3 regions of the Streptomyces sp. NPDC055749 genome follow, and region 1 is predicted to be linked to each of the others. Evidence: riboswitches for the same ligand, from Rfam matches in the RefSeq annotation. Region 1 holds a riboswitch; each other region holds the start of a gene.
The links. A riboswitch is a leader RNA that binds a small molecule or an ion and turns the genes downstream of it on or off. The one in region 1 is predicted to bind cyclic di-AMP.
Positions count from the first base shown of each region.

Region 2: linked by a shared signal. The riboswitch ahead of ACWGO0_RS35350 (transglycosylase family protein) and the one ahead of ACWGO0_RS18495 (M23 family metallopeptidase) in region 1 are both predicted to bind cyclic di-AMP.
Region 3: linked by a shared signal. The riboswitch ahead of ACWGO0_RS02920 (M23 family metallopeptidase) and the one ahead of ACWGO0_RS18495 (M23 family metallopeptidase) in region 1 are both predicted to bind cyclic di-AMP.

Region 1 is NZ_JBSHFH010000022.1:29,517-35,518, reverse strand. Features, by position in the region: gene ACWGO0_RS18515 (aspartate aminotransferase family protein) at 1-587, shown strand, start outside; gene ACWGO0_RS18510 (helix-turn-helix domain-containing protein) at 664-1,272, shown strand; gene ACWGO0_RS18505 (DUF6126 family protein) at 1,340-1,513, shown strand; gene ACWGO0_RS18500 (tyrosine-protein phosphatase) at 1,528-2,340, opposite strand; cyclic di-AMP (ydaO/yuaA leader) riboswitch at 2,776-2,931, shown strand; gene ACWGO0_RS18495 (M23 family metallopeptidase) at 2,937-3,911, shown strand; gene ACWGO0_RS18490 (SGNH/GDSL hydrolase family protein) at 4,076-4,897, shown strand; gene ACWGO0_RS18485 (STM4011 family radical SAM protein) at 4,894-5,766, opposite strand; gene ACWGO0_RS18480 (STM4012 family radical SAM protein) at 5,775-6,002, opposite strand, start outside.
Region 2 is NZ_JBSHFH010000083.1:5,350-11,351, reverse strand. Features, by position in the region: gene ACWGO0_RS35365 (tetratricopeptide repeat protein) at 1-456, shown strand, start outside; gene ACWGO0_RS35360 (cytochrome P450 family protein) at 453-1,841, shown strand; gene ACWGO0_RS35355 (transglycosylase family protein) at 1,961-2,932, shown strand; cyclic di-AMP (ydaO/yuaA leader) riboswitch at 3,223-3,394, shown strand; gene ACWGO0_RS35350 (transglycosylase family protein) at 3,398-4,108, shown strand; gene eno (phosphopyruvate hydratase) at 4,427-5,707, shown strand; gene ACWGO0_RS35340 (FtsB family cell division protein) at 5,848-6,002, shown strand, end outside.
Region 3 is NZ_JBSHFH010000002.1:237,857-243,858, forward strand. Features, by position in the region: gene ACWGO0_RS02905 (sulfite oxidase) at 76-1,203, shown strand; tRNA gene ACWGO0_RS02910 (tRNA-Met) at 1,279-1,352, shown strand; gene ACWGO0_RS02915 (PP2C family protein-serine/threonine phosphatase) at 1,563-2,717, shown strand; cyclic di-AMP (ydaO/yuaA leader) riboswitch at 3,001-3,154, shown strand; gene ACWGO0_RS02920 (M23 family metallopeptidase) at 3,166-4,209, shown strand; gene ACWGO0_RS02925 (aldo/keto reductase) at 4,362-5,306, shown strand; gene ACWGO0_RS02930 (PrsW family glutamic-type intramembrane protease) at 5,314-6,002, opposite strand, start outside.

The DNA of each region.
Region 1 (6,002 bases):
CGCTCTCCGGCGGCTATGTGCCGGTCGGGGCGACCCTCGGCAAGGACTGGATCTTCAAGCGCGTCTACTCGTCCATGGACCGGGTCCTCGTCCACTCGGCGAGCTTCGGCTCCAACGCGCAGGCCATGGCCGCCGGTCTCGCCGTACTCGCGGTGATGGAGGACGAGGAGACGGTGGCGAACGCCCGCCGCACCGGTGATCTGCTGCGCGAGCGGCTGGCCGCGCTCGTGGACCGCTACGAGCTGCTGTACGAGGTGCGCGGGCGCGGACTGATGATCGGCATCGAATTCGGCCGGCCGTCCTCGCTGAAGCTCCGCAGCCGCTGGACCATGCTCCAGGCGGCCCGCAAGGGGCTCTTCTCGCAGATGGTCGTGGTGCCGCTGCTCCAGAAGCACCGGATTCTCACCCAGGTGTCCGGGGACCATCTGGAAGTCATCAAGCTGATTCCGCCGCTGGTCATCGGCGAGCCGGAGGTGGACCGGTTCGTGAGCGCCTTCACGGCCGTGATGGACGACGCGCACAGCGGGGGCGGGCTGATGTGGGACTTCGGCAGGACCCTGGTGAAACAGGCCGTCGCCAACCGTTGAAGCGCGAGGGTTTGCCTGGGTTTGCCTCAGAGGCAAAAAGTTTGCCTCTGAGGAAAGATCCTGGCCCAATGGAGGCATGAATCCTCCCGACGGAGCGGCGGCCGACGAACTGCCCGGGATCGCTCCCCGCCTGCGCGAGCTGCGCCGCGGCCGTGGCCTCACCCTGGAGACCGCCGCTCAGCGGGCGGGGCTCTCCCCCGCACATCTCTCCCGGCTGGAAACGGGCCGACGGCAACCCTCGCTGCCCATGCTGCTGGGCCTCGCACGTGTCTACGGTACGACGGTCTCCGAGCTTCTGGGGGAGTCCTCGGCCCAACGTGACGCGATCGTCCGCGGCGGCCCGTACTCGGGCGCCGAGGCCGACGGCTGGATGTACCGCCAGGCAGGCGGCTCCGGCCGGGCCATGCAGGCGCTCCGCGTCCGGGTTCCGTACGGCGCCCAGGGCGACCTGGTGCGCGTCCACCCCGGTGAGGAATGGCTGTACGTCCTGGAGGGGCGGCTGAGGGTCGGCCTCGGCGAGACCGTGCACGACCTCGGCCCGGGGGACAGCGCGCACTTCGACTCGCTCACCCCGCACCGGATCGCCGCCGCCGACCGCGGCGGCGCCGAGCTGCTGTTCGTCCACACACTGCTGCAGAGTCCGGCGGCCGAACTGTGTCTGGGCAGCGGACTCCACAACCGCTGAGACCCGCGACGCCGAGCGCTGTTCCCTGACGCCGAGCGCTGTTCCTGACACCGAGAGAAGGACTGTTATGTCCGATTCAGAGCACTACGACCCGCTCAGCCCGAGGTCCCGGAAGAACTACGAGTCGCAGGAGCGGAAGTTCCCGCGCGGTGTCGTGATCCGGCTGGTCGCCTACCTGGTCGCCGGGCACGTCTTCGCGGCCTTCCTCTACCTGCTGTTCGAGGTGGCGGGCAAGGGCTGAGACGGGCGGGCGGGTCACGCCTCGTCGACGAGGCGCTCCCGCAGCCGGTCACGGGTCTCGGCGGAGAGCTTCAGACCCTCGGTGAGGTAGCGCTCGGTGCCGCCCCAGGTCTCCTCGATGGTGCTGAAGGCCGCCGCCAGATAGTCGGCGCGCGCACCGAAGAGCGGGTTGAGCAGCTCCATGACCTCGTCGGACATACCGACCGGCGAGGTGTCGCTGCGCTTCACCTTGTACCGGCGGTGCGCGTCGTTGGACATGAGGTAGTCGGCCTCGATGGCCTCGCGCTCCACGCCGACGGCGAGCAGCGACACCGCTATGGAGAGCCCCGCGCGGTCCTTGCCCGCGGCGCAGTGCATCAGGGCGGGGACGCTGTCCTCGGCCAGTGCGTGCAGCACCCGGCTGTGCTCGCCGGTGCGGTCCTTGATGATCGAGCGGTACGAGGCGATCATGCGGTCCGCGCCCTTGCCGTCGGCGAGGATCGAGCGCAGCTGCGCGATGTCTCCGTCGCGGACCAGCCGCCAGAACTCGGCGCCGTCGGCCGGGTCGGAGAGCGGAATGCTGACGTTGCGCACGCCCGGCAGCTCCACGTCGTACCCGTCGAGCTTGTGGTCGGCGGCGTTGCGGAAGTCGAAGATCGTGTGCAGCCCGAGCCCGCCGAGGAACGCCGCGTCCTGCTCGGTCGCGTTCGCCAGGTGACCGCTGCGGTAGAGCCGCCCGAACCGCACCCGGCGGCCGTCCGTGGTCGGAAGGCCCCCGACGTCACGGAAGTTGCGGACACCGGTCAGCTCAGTGTGCGTCGGGGGGACCTGCGGCAGCTGCTGCGTCACGGTGACTCCTGGAGTGTCTGGCGCCGGCGCTGCTCGCCGACGAGGGCACGGTCGTGACGATACGACATTGATTCCCCAGGCAATCATCTTGCCCCGGAGGCCGCCATTCCGTGCCGGATCGCGACCCGTGATCGCGACCCGTACCCCCTCATGTCCGTATTGGTGCATTTAGCAGAACATGCCCTGCTTATGGGGGAGATGGCGGTCGGCTGGTGAGCGGGATCATATCCGTGACGGTGTGTGGCGGACCCGCCGAGGGGCATTCCGCGCACCGTACGGAATGCCAAGATCCGTAATCCACGGAGTGTGACCGGAAATCCGGACGGAAATTGAATCGCGCATTCCGGTGCGCCGGGGGCGGCTTGTTCCGGCCGTCGTTACTCGCCTACGGTCACCGTCAATCCGGACGGACCGCCTAATCCTGCCGCCGCCCGGAATCCGCATCCACTCACGCGTGGCAGGAGCGGGGGACCCAGGTAAGCCGCCGGTCCGGAGAAATCCGGAACGACTCGGGGTGAAGTCGCGCTCAGCGCGACCGGGCATCTCCAGCCCGAACCCGACAGCTCACCTCGTAGGCGCCGGAGAGGAATTCCCCCATGCCCGCAAAGGGTAAGCACCGTCGTAAGAAGTCCGGCCCGATCACCCGTGGCGTCCTTGCCGCCGGTACGGGTGGAGCCGTCCTCGCCCTTCCGCTGATCGGCGCCACCGGTGCGAACGCCGCGGAGCAGGCCGCGCCCTCCGCCAAGTCCGCAGCCGTCTCGGTCGCCGCGGCGCACACCGCTCCCGCCACCGCCGCCAAGACCGCCCCGAAGACCTACTCCGTGGTCTCCGGCGACTATCTGTCGAAGATCGCCGCCGAGCAGAAGATCAAGGGCGGCTGGCAGAAGCTGTACGAGGACAACCGCAAGGTCGTCGGCGAGGACCCGAGCCTGATCTTCCCCGGCACCGAACTGACGCTCGGCGCCAAGGCGTCCGGCTCCGCGAAGGCCGCTCCGTCGAAGGCCGCCGCTCCCAAGGCTGCCGCCCCGAAGGCCGCTGCCCCCGAGGCCGCCCCGGTGAAGGCCGCCGAGCCGAAGGCCGACACGTCCTCCGACTCCGCGCCCGCCGAGTCCACCGCCTCGACGGACGCCGGCGCCTCCACCGGCGCTTCGGAGGGCAACAGCTCCGGCTGGTCGGCCCCCCTGGACAGCCCCAGCGTCACCACGCCGTACCGCGCCTCCGGCTCCATGTGGTCCAGTGGCTACCACACCGGTGCGGACTTCCAGGCCGCCTCCGGCACCAGCGTCCGCGCCATCGGCCCGGGCACCGTGGTCTCGGCCGGCTGGAGCGGTTCGTACGGCAACGAGGTCGTCATCAAGCACGACGACGGCATGTACTCCCAGTACGCCCACCAGACCTCGCTCGACGTGTCGGTCGGCGAGACCGTCACCGGCGGTCAGCAGATCGGCCTCTCCGGTTCCACCGGCAACTCGAGCGGCCCGCACCTCCACTTCGAGGTCCGCACCGGCCCGAGCTACGGCTCGGACGTCGACCCGGTTTCGTACCTGCGTCAGCACGGCGTCTCCATCTGAGACGTCTGAGACGGGCAGCAGTGAAGAAGGGCGGTGCGCGGCGGCGCACCGCCCTTCCACTTATTCCGGCTTTACCAAAAACTGACCGGGTGGTCTATGTCACCACCCGTCAACCCCTTATTACGGTCGCGTAGGTCACATTCGCAGGTGCAGGATAAGCGCTTGTGGCAGACGATTCGAAACTCACAAACGTCATAGGGTCGTACGCGGCGATTGGCGACAGCTTCACCGAAGGCGTCGGAGACCCCGGCCCCGGCGGGACCTTCGTCGGATGGGCCGACCGATTCGCGGTGCTGCTCGCAGATCAGCTCCCGCCCTCCGAAGAGGGAGCGGGCGTCACCGCATCACTGCACGGCAATTTCCGGTACGCCAATCTCGCCGTACGAGGACGACTCCTCGACCAGATCGTCGAGGAACAGGTCCCGCGGGCCAAGGAACTCGCCCCCGACCTGGTGAGCTTCTGCGCGGGCGGCAACGACATCATCCGGCCGGGGAGCGACCCCGACGACGTGGCCGAGCGCTTCGAGCGCGCCGTCGCCGAACTGTCCGGGGCGGTCGGCACCGTCATGGTCACCACCGGCTTCGACACCCGCCACGTGCCGGTCCTGCGGCACCTCCGCGGCAAGATCGCCACCTACACCGCCCATGTGCGCTCCATCGCCGACCGCTACGACTGCCCGGTCCTCGACCTGTGGTCGCTGCGGTCCGTGCAGGACCGCCGCGCCTGGGACGACGACCGGCTGCATCTGTCGCCCGAGGGGCACACCAGGGTCGCGCTCCGCGCTGCTCAGGTCCTCGGTCTCGACGTGCCGGCCGACCCCGACCAGGCGTGGCCGCCGCAGGTCCTGCGCCGTCCGCTCGACGTCCGGCGCGACGACATCCTCTGGGCACGCGAGTATCTGGTCCCGTGGATCGGGCGGCGGCTGCGCGGCGAATCCTCCGGGGACCACGTCGAGGCCAAGCGGCCGGATCTGCTGCCGCTCTAGGAGACGTGCTGCCGCACAGGGAGCGGGCGCCGGGACGGTATCCGCTCCAGCACGCCGCCCGCGAAGACGTCGTACAGCGGCAGCGTCTCCAGATGCACATAGCCGATATGGCAGTCGCAGACGGCGAGGGGACAGCCGCGCGGGCCGAGCGCCCGGCGGTAGCTCCCGTCGTAGAGGTTGCCGAGCTCCGCACGGACGAAGTGGCACCGCCGCACCGTGCCGTCGCCGTCCACGGAGATGACCGACTCACCGGTCCGGCAGGGCAGCCCGGCCGAGGTGTGCGGATGCCGGCTGTACGGGAACAGGGGGTCCAGGGCCGTCCAGCGGCCCGCCTCCTCGTCCGTGTAGGTGTGCCCCTCCGCGGCGTTGACCCAGAGATAGACCTCGTCGGGCAGCGCGGCCCGCAGCCGCCGCGCCTCGTCGAGGTGCTCGTCCAGGCCGACGATCCCGACGCTGTGGCGGACGCCGAGCTCCGCCAGCTCACGGCACTTGCCGAGGAACCGGTCGTACGGAGTCTGGCCCGGGTGGTACGTGCACCACAGGGCCACCTTGTCGAGATCGGCGTCCGCCAGCCAGCCGGTGCGACAGCTGAGGTTGGTCTGTATGGCGACCCGCTTGATGTGCGGCAACCGGGAGAGCTCCACCAGTGCATTGCGGTACCAGGACCGCACCAGCCCCTCGCCCCACGGCGTGAACAGCACCGACAGCCGGTCGCCGGTCTGCGCCGCCGCCCAGGCGTTGAAGCGCTCCAGCGCGGCGCGGTCGGCGCGCAGTTGCTCAGGGCTGTCGCGCCGCTTGGCGAACGGGCAGTACGGACAGGCGTAGTCGCACGAGGCCAGAGGGCCCCGGTAGAGGATCGTCAGGTCCATGGAGGCGCTCACTTCGTTTCGTACGCGGCCATCGCGGCCCGTACAGCGGGGGAGAACAGCTCGGGCCCCAGCGCGTCGGAGTGGGCCAGCCCCTCCGGGGAGAGACGGAGCAGGCCGTCGCCCACCGGGCCCGCCAGCCAGCCGCGCTCCTCGAACCGGTCCAGTTCGGAGGCGAAGTCCTCGTACGGGTCCGTGCCGTACCGCGCGCGGTACTCCGCGCGCTCCAGCCCCTCGGC
Region 2 (6,002 bases), on a different contig from region 1:
GAAGTCGCGAGGACCCTCGGCAACCTGTTCCACGACTGGCAGGAACTGGACGAAGCGGAGATCTGGTACCGCAGAGCCATCGCCAACGGTGACACCGGGGCGTCGAACAATCTGGCACTGCTCCTGGAGGAGCGGGACGGTCCGGCCGATGAGATCGAACGGCTCTACCGGACGGGGGCCGAGGCGGGAGACATCAGCGCGCCGGTCAACCTGGGCTCCCTCCTCAAGGCGCGCGGCCAACTGGACGAGGCCCGGCGCTGGCTGGCGAAGGGCCATGAGCTGCGCAACTACGACGGCGCCTACGCGCTGGCCGAACTGGAACGGGAACAGGGCAACACGGCGGCGGCGGAGGAGTGGTTCGGCAAGGCGCTGGAGCTGGGGCACCACGCAGCCGAGCGGGCTCTCGCCGAGCTGCGGTCGGAGGGCGGGGAGGCGGCGGCTAACGTCGAGGGGTGAACGACAGCCCCGCCGAAAGCTCCTCCCCGGCCCCCGCCGAGGGCTCCTCCCCGGCCTCCGCCGACACCCCCACCCCGCCCCCCTCCGGCTGCCCCGTAGGCCACGCGGCCGGGTCCCCCACGCCCGCCGCCCCCGAGCTCTTCACGTGGGAGTTCGCCACCGACCCGTACCCCGCCTACGCCTGGCTGCGCGAGCACAGCCCCGTACACCGGACGACGCTGCCCAGCGGGGTCGAGGCATGGCTCGTGACCCGGTACGCGGACGCCAAGCAGGCACTCGCCGACACCCGGCTGTCCAAGAACCCGGCCCACCACGCCGGGTCCGCGCACGCCAAGGGGAGGACGGGCATCCCGGGGGAGCGCAAGGCGGAGCTGATGACGCACCTGCTGAACATCGACCCGCCCGACCACACCCGTCTGCGCCGCCTCGTCTCCAAGGCGTTCACCCCGCGCCGGGTCGCCGAGTTCGCGCCGCGCGTGCAGGAGCTGACGGACCGCCTCATCGACAACTTCATCGCGGACGGGAAGGCGGACCTCATCCACGACTTCGCCTTCCCGCTGCCCATCTACGCGATCTGCGACCTGCTCGGGGTCCCGCCGGAGGACCAGGACGACTTCCGCGACTGGGCGGGCATGATGATCCGGCACGGCGGCGGCCCGCGCGGCGGGGTGGCCAGGTCCGTGAAGAAGATGCGTGGCTACCTCGCCGAACTGATCCACCGTAAACGGGAGAATCCGGGCGACGACCTGATCTCGGGTCTCATCCGGGCCAGCGACCACGGCGAGCACCTCACCGAGAACGAGGCCGCCGCGATGGCGTTCATCCTTCTCTTCGCCGGTTTCGAGACAACGGTCAACCTCATCGGCAACGGTACGTACGCCCTGCTGCGCAACCCCGGCGAGCGGGAGCGGCTCCAGCGCTCGCTCGAAGCGGGCGAGAGCGGCCTCCTGGCCACGGGCATCGAGGAACTGCTGCGCTACGACGGCCCGGTGGAGCTCGCCACCTGGCGGTACGCGACGGAGCCGGTCACGCTCGGCGGGCAGGACATCGCCGTCGGGGACCCCGTGCTGGTCGTCCTCGCGGCCGCCGACCGTGACCCGGAGCGCTTCCCTGATCCGGACACGCTGGACCTCGCACGGAGTGACAATCAGCACGTGGGATACGGGCACGGCATCCACTACTGCGTGGGGGCGCCGCTCGCCCGCCTGGAGGGACAGACCGCGCTGGCAACGCTCCTGAGGCGCCTTCCTGACCTGCGTCTTGCGGTGGAACCTACCGATTTGCGGTGGCGTGGCGGGCTCATCATGCGCGGACTGCGCACGCTTCCGGTGGAGTTCGCCCCCGGTCAGCCGGCCAAGCAAGGTGACACTCCGTCAACTCTGTGACTTTCACGTGATCTCCGCTGCATCGACTTGTGACACACGTTCGAGTCCCGCTAGGTTCACCGTTCACCACAGCAGTCACATAACAGCAGTCACTTGTCAGTCACACGGAAGGCAATCCCATGGGCTCCGCGAACGGCAGACACCGTCGCCCTCGCCAGGCACCCGCCATCGTTGTCGCCGCAGGCGTGACGGGATCGGCCATCGCCATCCCGCTGCTCGGTGCGACCGGTGCGCACGCCGCCGACGCCTCGACCTGGGACCGGGTCGCCGAGTGCGAGAGCGGCGGCATGTGGAGTGCGGACCTGGGCAACGGCTACTACGGCGGCCTGCAGTTCTCCCAGGACACCTGGTCCGCGTACGGCGGCTCGGCGTACGCGGCCCGTGCCGACCTCGCCAGCCGCTCGCAGCAGATAGCGGTCGCGGAGAAGGTCCTGGAGGACCAGGGCCCGCAGGCGTGGCCGAGCTGCGCGGTGATTTCCGGGCTCGCGCTGGACGGCGCCCTGCCGGGTGTCGACCCGGGCGGCGTTCCCTCCGCCGAACCTTCGGACGGGCTGTTCCCGTCCGAGGATCCGTCGGGCGAAGCCACGGATGAAGCGGCGGACGAAGCGAACAACAAGGACGAAGCCGATAAGTCCGGCAAGCCCGGCAAGGGTGACGCGACGGACGGCACGGCGGAATCCGGGGACTCCGGCTCGTCCGCCTCTCCCGCACCGTCCACCACGCCGTCTCCCGATGCGTCCGACGCCCCTGCGGGCACGGACGAGGGCGGCGGCAAGCACCGCGGCACGCCGGCCCCCGAGGCGACCCAGGACGCGGACAAGGGCAACGGGCGCGACTCCGGCGGCCGACACGCCTCGCGCGGCGACGGCGAGGCCCGTGACGCGGGTACGGCGAGCCCCGACGGCGACTACACCGTGCGGCCCGGCGACAACCTCTGGGCGATTGCTGACGCACAGAAGGTTCCCGGCGGCTGGACCGAGCTCTACGAGGCCAACAAGGGCGCGCTCGGCTCGGACCCCGACCTCATCCTTCCCGGCCAGAGCCTCGATCTGGGACAGCAGGGCGGCGCGGAGAGCTCCAAGCGCAACTGATCCAATTCGGGAAAACGCCCCAAAATCGGGGGTAGTTCAGGGACCTATGTCCACTTATGCGTAAGTGAGACATGGGTCTCTTTGCTTCAACTGGCGTGTCGCGTCCGGCTGTCCCGCCCGCGCCCCTTCCGACCTGCGGAAACGTTCATTCCGCTGAGGCAAGTAAGGCACGAATGGCCGGTATGTCCCTCTTTGAATGTCGGGGTTGCCTATGTTTACGGTCGGAACCGCTCGCACCGCGGGCCCCGTCGACCGTCACGCCGAATCCTGCCGTCGGTCGAAGGGAACAGACGCGTAAAGCGCCGTAGGCAGGAGCGGGGGACCCAGGTAAGCGCCGGGCCCGATCGTCGAGAGACGACCGAGGACCGGCTTGGGGTGAAGTCGCACGCAAGGACGTGCGGCCGGGCAACTCACTTGGCCCGAACCCGACAGCTCACCTCGTAGGCGTCGGTGAGGAGAAGCTCCATGCTGTTTTCCAGCAAGGCCAAGCACCGCCGCCCGTCCAAGGCCGTCCGTGTCGCCACGCTCGCCGGTGTCGCCGGTGCCGCTGTCGCCGTCCCGCTGATGGGTGCGACCGGCGCCTCCGCCGCCTCCGTCTCCACGTGGGACGCCGTCGCCCAGTGCGAGTCCGGTGGCAACTGGTCCATCAACACCGGAAACGGCTACTACGGCGGTCTGCAGTTCTCGCAGTCCAGCTGGGCCGCCGCCGGTGGTACGCAGTACGCGTCCCGCGCCGACCTGGCCAGCAAGTCGCAGCAGATCGCCACCGCCGAGAAGCTTCTCGACATGCAGGGCCCGGGCGCCTGGGCCTGTGCCGGTGCCGGCAACCTCACCAACGACGGTGTGGACCCGGGCGTCGACACCTCCTCGGACAACGGCGACGAGCAGCCGCAGCAGCAGGCCCAGCCGGAGCGTCAGGCCGAGCAGCCCACCACGCGCAGCGAGCAGCGCACCGCCCCGAAGACCGAGGCGCCGAAGACCGTCACCACCCCGACCGGCGAGAAGGTCGAGAAGGGTGACGGCGAGTACAAGGTGAAGACCGGCGACACCCTGAGCAAGATCGCCGAGAAGCACGACGTCAAGGGCGGCTGGGAGAAGCTGTTCGACCTGAACGACGACATCGTCAAGGACGCCGACCTGATCTTCCCGGGCCAGCAGCTCCACCTGACGAAGTAATACCTGGGATTCTCCTCCCCCCGGGAGGGTGTCCGGCGGCATCCCTCCCCGCTCTGCTCCCCGACCCGGTGCGCTCTCCCCCGTGCGCGCCGGGTCGGGGTCTTTTCCGCACGCGTGTGTGACGTTGATCGTTTCAAGTGTTGTAGTTACTGGCCAGTAAATTTCTGGCCCTTTGACCGTGAATGCATGCCCTTGGGTCCTTTTTCGTCCCAGGGGACGGGCGCCGGGCGGGCCAACGGGGCCCAGCCGGATAGGCTCGTGCCGCAAGGCCACAGTGACCCTGCACAACCAGTGTCAGATCCCAGAAGGAGATGCCTCGTGCCGTCCATCGACGTCGTCGTAGCCAGGGAAATCCTCGACTCCCGGGGCAACCCCACGGTCGAGGTCGAGGTTGGCCTCGACGACGGCAGCACGGGACGTGCTGCTGTTCCGTCCGGCGCCTCCACCGGTGCGTTCGAGGCCATTGAGCTTCGCGACGGTGACCCCAACCGCTACATGGGCAAGGGCGTGGAGAAGGCCGTCCTCGCCGTCATCGAGCAGATCGGCCCGGAGCTCGTCGGGTACGACGCCACCGAGCAGCGCCTCATCGACCAGGCGATGTTCGACCTCGACGCCACCGAGAACAAGGGCTCGCTCGGCGCGAACGCCATCCTCGGCGTCTCGCTCGCCGTGGCCCACGCCGCCTCGGAAGCGTCCGACCTTCCGCTCTTCCGCTACCTCGGCGGCCCGAACGCGCACCTGCTGCCCGTTCCGATGATGAACATCCTGAACGGCGGCTCGCACGCCGACTCCAACGTGGACATCCAGGAGTTCATGATCGCGCCGATCGGCGCCGAGTCCTTCTCCGAGGCCCTGCGCTGGGGTGCGGAGGTCTACCACACGCTGAAGAAGGTCCTGAAGACCAAGGGCCTGTCCACCGGTCTCGGTGACGAGGGCGGCTTCGCGCCGAACCTGGAGTCCAACCGCGCCGCCCTGGACCTCATCGTCGAGGCCATCAAGGAGGCCGGTTACGTTCCCGGCCGCGACATCGGTCTCGCGCTCGACGTCGCCGCGTCCGAGTTCTACAAGGACGGCAAGTACGAGTTCGAGGGCAAGTCCCGCTCGGCCGCCGAGATGACCGAGTACTACGAGGAGCTCGTCTCCGCGTACCCGCTCGTCTCCATCGAGGACCCGCTGTACGAGGACGACTGGGCCGGCTGGAAGACCATCACCGACAAGATCGGCTCCAAGGTCCAGATCGTCGGTGACGACCTGTTCGTCACCAACCCGGAGCGTCTGGCACGTGGCATCGAGGAGGGCTCGGCCAACGCCCTGCTCGTCAAGGTCAACCAGATCGGTTCGCTGACCGAGACCCTGGACGCCGTCGAGATGGCCCAGCGCAACGGCTTCAAGTGCATGATGTCGCACCGCTCCGGCGAGACCGAGGACGTCACCATCGCCGACCTCGCCGTCGCCGTGAACTGCGGTCAGATCAAGACCGGCGCCCCGGCCCGCTCGGACCGTGTCGCCAAGTACAACCAGCTGCTGCGCATCGAGGAGATCCTCGACGACGCGGCGGTGTACGCGGGCCGCTCGGCGTTCCCGCGCTTCAAGGGCTGATCACCGGCCAGGGCTGATCACCTGAGCCCAACGGCTGATCACCGGCCTTCGCGGGCCGAAGTCACCAGCCTCCGTCCGTCCCCGCACTCGGTCCCGTACCGTGTGCGGGGACGGACGTGTGTAATGGGGAGGCGTGAGACATGGCCGGGAAGGACCGCGACCGGTTCTCCACCGCGACCAGGCTGCGACTGCTCGGTGAGCAGACCGCCGCCCGCGTCTACCGGTCCCAGAACCGGCGCCAGGCCCGCCGCTCGCGGCTCACCGGCCGCGCCGCGTTCCTCGCGCTGGTCGTCTG
Region 3 (6,002 bases), on a different contig from region 1:
CGCCGCAGCGTGCGCGGGACGGCACACACCGTGCGCCGGAGGGCCGAACTCCGGGCGCAGGAGCACCATGAAGTCATGGACGGGGACGGACACCTCGACGGCATCAGCACCCCAGGGCGCCTCGCCGGACCGGGCGAGGGAATCAGCCCGGAGGAGCTCGCACTCGCGGCCCGCAACCACGGTCTCCCGCTGGAGGCCCTGCGGTACGAGGTCACGCCGCCCGGTCTGCACTACGTTCTCGTCCATTACGACATCCCCGCCGCCCGCGCCGAAGACTGGCGGCTCTCCGTCGACGGACGGGTCCGGAAGCCGCTGACGCTGGACCCGGCGGCCCTGCGCTCGTTCCCGGCGGTCACGCACCGCGTGACGATGGAGTGCGCGGGCAACGGCCGGGCCGGGCTCTCCCCTCGGCCAGTGAGCCAGCCGTGGCTGGCCGAGGCGGTCGGCACGGCCGAGTGGACCGGTGTCCCGCTGCGGCTGCTGCTCGCCGAGGCCGGTGTGGAGGCGGACGCCGTCGAGGCCGTCTTCGTCGGCGCGGACCACGGGGTCGAGCGCGGCGTCGAGCAGGACTACCGGCGGAGCCTGCCCCTGGATATCGCCGAGGGGCAGGACCCGGAGGTGGTGGTGGCGTACGGCATGAACGGGGCGCCGCTGCCGCCCCAGCACGGCTGCCCGCTGCGGCTGGTGGTGCCCGGCTGGTACGGCATGGCGTCCGTGAAGTGGCTGCGCCGGATCACGCTCACCGCCACCCCGTTCACCGGATTCCAGCAGACGGTTGCCTACCGCTACCGGCAGGAGGCCGAAGAGTCCGGCGAGCCGGTCACCCGTATCGCCCCGCGCGCGCTGATGATCCCGCCGGGTTTCCCCGATTTCATGTCGCGGACCCGTGTCGTACGCCCCGGAACCGTGCTGCTCGAAGGCCGCGCGTGGTCCGGGCGCGCCCCCGTCGCCAAGGTCGAGGTGAGTACGGACGACTGCCGTACGTGGAGCGATGCCGTACTCGCGGCGCCGACGGGGCACGGGTGGGCGTGGCGGGGCTGGCAGGCGCACTGGACGGCCACGCCCGGGAGCCACGTGCTCGGCGTCCGTGCCACCGATGCCTCCGGCGCCGCCCAGCCCCTGGTCCAGCGCTGGAACCGGGGCGGGTTCGGCAGCAATCACGTCCAGCGGGTCGCTGTGTTCTGCACACCGGAGACGGGCTGACGGCCGCCCGTCCTCCGCCCTCGGTGGCAGGTGGTCATGAGCCCGTCCCGGATGCCGTAGAGTTGTGTTTACCGACGCGGGGTGGAGCAGCTCGGTAGCTCGCTGGGCTCATAACCCAGAGGTCGCAGGTTCAAATCCTGTCCCCGCTACTGAAGGACCGGGCCCGGCACGCACACAGCGTGCCGGGCCCGAGTCGTTTCCCGGGCCCGGCGGGCCCTGAAGGCCGGCTCCGGCACGGCTCCTCCCTTTGGCCGATGACGAGTCGCCGCACGGCGCGGCTCCGGTCAGCCTGGGTGGGGCGCGGTACCGTCCGCAACCGTAGACGGACCGGCAGGAGAACACAGGTGGGGAAGCGGGACATGTGGCGGCGCGGAACTCCCGAAGGAGTCCGTGCCCGCCGGTTCGTCCGCGTGCTGCCCGCGCTGATGATCGCGGGCGGGGCACTCTTCGACGTCACGACCCCGCCCACCTTCACCCCCGTACCCCTCTTCGTGGCGGCACCCCTGATCGCCGCGCCGTTCTTCTCGCGGGCCAGCACCCTCCGGATCGGTGTCGCCTCGGCCGTTGCCATGGTGCTGCTGGACCTGTACAGCCGCTCGCTCGATCAGGTCGAGCCCGTCATCGAACTGGCCACCGTGATCACCGCCGGGCTGCTCGCCCTCTTCATCAACGGTGTCGTCCGGCGGGGCAACGAACAGCTGGCCTCGGCGCGGGTCATCGCGGAGACCGCCATGCGCGCGGTGCTGCCGAAGCCGTCCGACCGCATCGGCGGGCTGCACGTCGCGGCACGTTACGAGGCGGCTCAGGCGGACGAGTACGTCGGCGGTGACCTGTTCGCCGTCGCGGACACCCCGTTCGGGGTGCGGCTCGTGGTCGGGGACGTACGGGGCAAAGGGCTCGACGCGGTCGGGGCGGTCGCGGTGGTCATCGGGGCGTTCCGGGAGGCCGCCGAGCAGGAGCGTTCGCTCGAGGGCGTGGCGCAGCGCCTGGAGCGGGCGCTGGCGCGGGAGGGGACGCGGCGCGGCGGCCTCGATGCCATGGAGGGGTTCATCACCGCCGCGCTGGGTGAGATCCCGTCAGGCGCCGGCCTCGTGAGGATCGTCAACAGGGGGCACCCCGAACCGATCCTGCTGCACGCGGACGGCAGGCTGGACGTCCTGGTGTCGACCTCGCCCGCGCTGCCGCTCGGGATGGATCTGGGTGTGTGGCCGGACCGGGCGGACGAGTGGGCGCTGCCCCCGGGTACGACGCTGCTGATGTTCACCGACGGCCTCTCCGAGGCGCGGGACGCGGACGGGGTCTTCTACGACCCGGCGGCCCGGCTGCGCGGGCGGATCTTCCCCGGTCCCGAGGAGCTGCTCTCCGCGCTCACCGACGACGTACGCCTGCATACGGGCGGAAGGTCCACGGACGACATGGCGCTGCTCGCGGTCGGCCGGCCCGCGGAGGGGCAGCCCGAGCGGCGGCGCACCGTGAAGATCGTGGGCCGGGGGAACGCCGGGGGTGCGGAATGAGCCATTGGCTGACGAGCCGTCGGCAGAGCCGCGCGACGGCCGCTCCGGTACGGGACAACCGTCCGTAACCGAAGGGTGCCGCTCCGCATAACATTTGACGCAACGTCAGAAATGAAATGACGGATGAGGGGTGTTCAACTCGCCCGATTCCACCCGGTTGTATCCCGGTAAGTCCAGGCCAAAGTCACGAACGATCACCCGGAACAGCTTGGAATCGGGGCCGTGTGTCTATTAACGTTCGATAACGCAGCGCGGTTGTCCCAGTCGTCGCAAGAGGCGGCACCGTGCGCGAGCGCCGAATTCCGCAAGGAAACCGGGGAACCACCTACATGGGGTGAATCGGGCCACCTGTGCCTCGCAAGAGGCAGAGCGGCCCGTAGGAGACCTTCCTGCTCCGAACCCGTCAGCTAACCCGGTAGGCGAGAAGGAAGGAAAGGAGTGCGCCCACGTGGCGTCCAACAAGCCTGCCCCCGAGGCCCCGTCACCCTTCGCCACCGATACTCTCGGCGGCCAGGACCGGACCTGGGAGGAATGGAATCCCACCGAGGAGTCCATCCGGCCCGTTCGCGGCAGGCATCGCGTAGCCAAGCAGCGCGGTCTCGCTCGTAGCTCCACCGTCCTCGGGGTCGGCGTCATCGCGGCAGTCGGTGCCGGTGGCATGGCCACCGCTCAGGGCAAGCCGCCGGTCTCCATATCTCTTCCCGATTCCATCGCGGACAATCTGCCCGACGCCAAGTCCATTCCCGGCGTCGGCTCCTTGATGTCCGACGACTCCGGCGCGAAGGACACCGCCACGGTGGCCGCGTCGTCGCCGCTCACCACCGCCGGCATCACCACCGCCGAGGCCGAGCAGGGCACGACCGACGCCGGAGAGGCGCTGCGCACCCGCATCCTCCAGCAGGCCGAGCAGCAGCAGGCCAGTGCCGACGCCGAGGCCAAGGCCACCGCGGAGAAGGCGGCAGCCGAGAAGGCCGCCGCCGAGGCCAAGGCCCAGCAGGACGAGGCCGAGGCCAAGGCCGCCGCCGAGAAGAAGGCTGCCGAAGAGGCCGCCGCGCGCAAGGCGGAGGCCGAGCGGCTCGCCAAGCTGGCCGCCAGCTACACCCTTCCGGTCTCCTCGTACACGATCACCTCGACCTTCGGTCAGTACGGCAGCATGTGGTCCTCCGGCCAGCACACCGGCCTCGACTTCGCCGCGGGGGCGGGCACACCGATCAAGGCCGTCAAGGGCGGGACCGTCACCTCGGCCGGCTGGCACACGTCGTACGGCTACCACACCGTCATCGAGCTCGAAGACGGTACGGAGGTCACGTACAGCCACCAGTCCTCGATGAACGTCTCCGCGGGCCAGCAGGTCAGCACCGGCGACGTCATCGGCCGCGTCGGCTCGACCGGCAACTCCAGCGGGGCCCACCTCCACCTGGAGGTCCACACCCCGGGCGGCTCGGGCATCGACCCGATGAGCTGGCTCCGCAGCAAGGGCCTCACGGTCTGAGACCCGGCAGCTGAGACACCGTGTCCTGATTCCAGGGCGCACCTGAACCCCGGCAGCCCTGACGCACACCCCCCGACGTCAGGGCTGCCGGTTCGCCGTTTTCCACGCCGGGAAACGGAATAGGGTGCCTCGGGGACGGGGTTGCACCACTCATGACTTCTCTGCGCACGCTCGGCTCCTCCGGCCTTCAGGTCTTCCCGCTCGCACTCGGCGGCAATGTCTTCGGCTGGACGGCCGACGAAACAGCGTCGTTCGCCGTACTGGACGCCTACGCGGCGGCGGGCGGCAACTTCATCGACACCGCCGACTCCTACTCGGCCTGGGCGCCGGGCAACGAGGGCGGCGAGTCGGAGACCGTCATCGGCAAGTGGCTCGCCTCGCGCGGCAACCGTTCCGAGATCGTCGTCGCCACCAAGATCGGTGCCCACCCCTCGTACAAGGGGCTCTCCGCCGCCACCATCAAGGGCGCCGCGGAGGAATCACTGCGCCGGCTCGGCACCGATCACATAGACCTCTTCTACACGCACTTCGACGACGAGACCGTCCCGGTCGAGGAGATCATCACCGCCCTCGACCAGCTGGTGAAGGACGGCAAGGTGCGCGAGATCGCCGCTTCCAACATCAGCCCCGAGCGGCTGCGGGCCTCCCTGGACTTCTCCGAGAGCGAGGGTCTCGCCCGTTACGTGGCGCTGCAGCCGCACTACAACCTCGTCTCACGCGACACCTACGAGGGTGCGCTCCAGGACACGGCCGCCGCCGCGGGCCTCGCCGCCGTCCCGTACTTCGCACTCGCCTCGGGCTTCCTCACCGGCAAGTACCGGGCTGGGGTCACGGTCGAGAGCGCGCGGGCCGAGAAGGCGGGCCAGCACCTGGAGTCGGAGCGCGGGCGGAAGGTTCTCGCCGCGCTCGACACGGTCGCGACGGAGCACGGTGCCGAGATCGCCACCGTCGCCCTGGCCTGGCTGGCGGCCCGTCCGACCGTGGTGGCGCCGATCGCGTCGGCCCGCACTGTCGAGCAGGTGCCCGCACTGGTCGCCGTCGCCGGACTCCGGCTGACGGAGCAGGAGCTGGCGGCACTGACGGAGGCGTCCGCCTGACGCACGTTCAATGCGCCGGGCGGTGCGGTGAGCCGTGGGGGCGCTGCTGGTACGGGGGTTGTTGGTAGGCGCGCTGTTGGTACGGGATCTGTTGGTACGGCGGCTGCTGGTACGGGAGCCCGGCGCCCGGCGGTGCCGGATTCAGGTACGGGTTGTAGCCGCCGTACGACTGGTGCGGGGCCGGGGGTGGCGCGCTCGGGCGGGGCCGCCCGAGCCGGCCCGTGGCATGCGCCGCGTACGTCAGGGCCGGTCCCGCGACGTCCCTGCGCTGCCAGAGGTGGTGCAGCAGCTCCTGCTCCCGTACCGCGAAGTCCGGGCCCGCCCCGTCGCGGCGGGCCCTTCGCCGCAGCACGGCCAGCGACGTCGCGAACGACTCGTACTCGGCCACCGACCGGGCCGCGGCCCTGCCACCTCCCCGCTCCTGACCGCTGTTCCAGTGGCGGGCCACATCACGGGCCATCCCGCGGGCCCGCATCGAGGAGAGCGCCGACGGTTCGGCGGGCGAGAGCCAGCCGGCCGCCGCGTACGCGGGCAGCTCGGCGGCGAGGGTACGCAGCTCGCGCTGGCGCGACCAGATCGCCAGCCAGGTCACCAGGGCGAACGACGGGACCATGAACGCCCCGTACACGGCGAGGAATCCGTACGTGCCGAAGGTCGACGAGCCGTTCCACAGGGCGTGCATGCCCATGGCGAGCG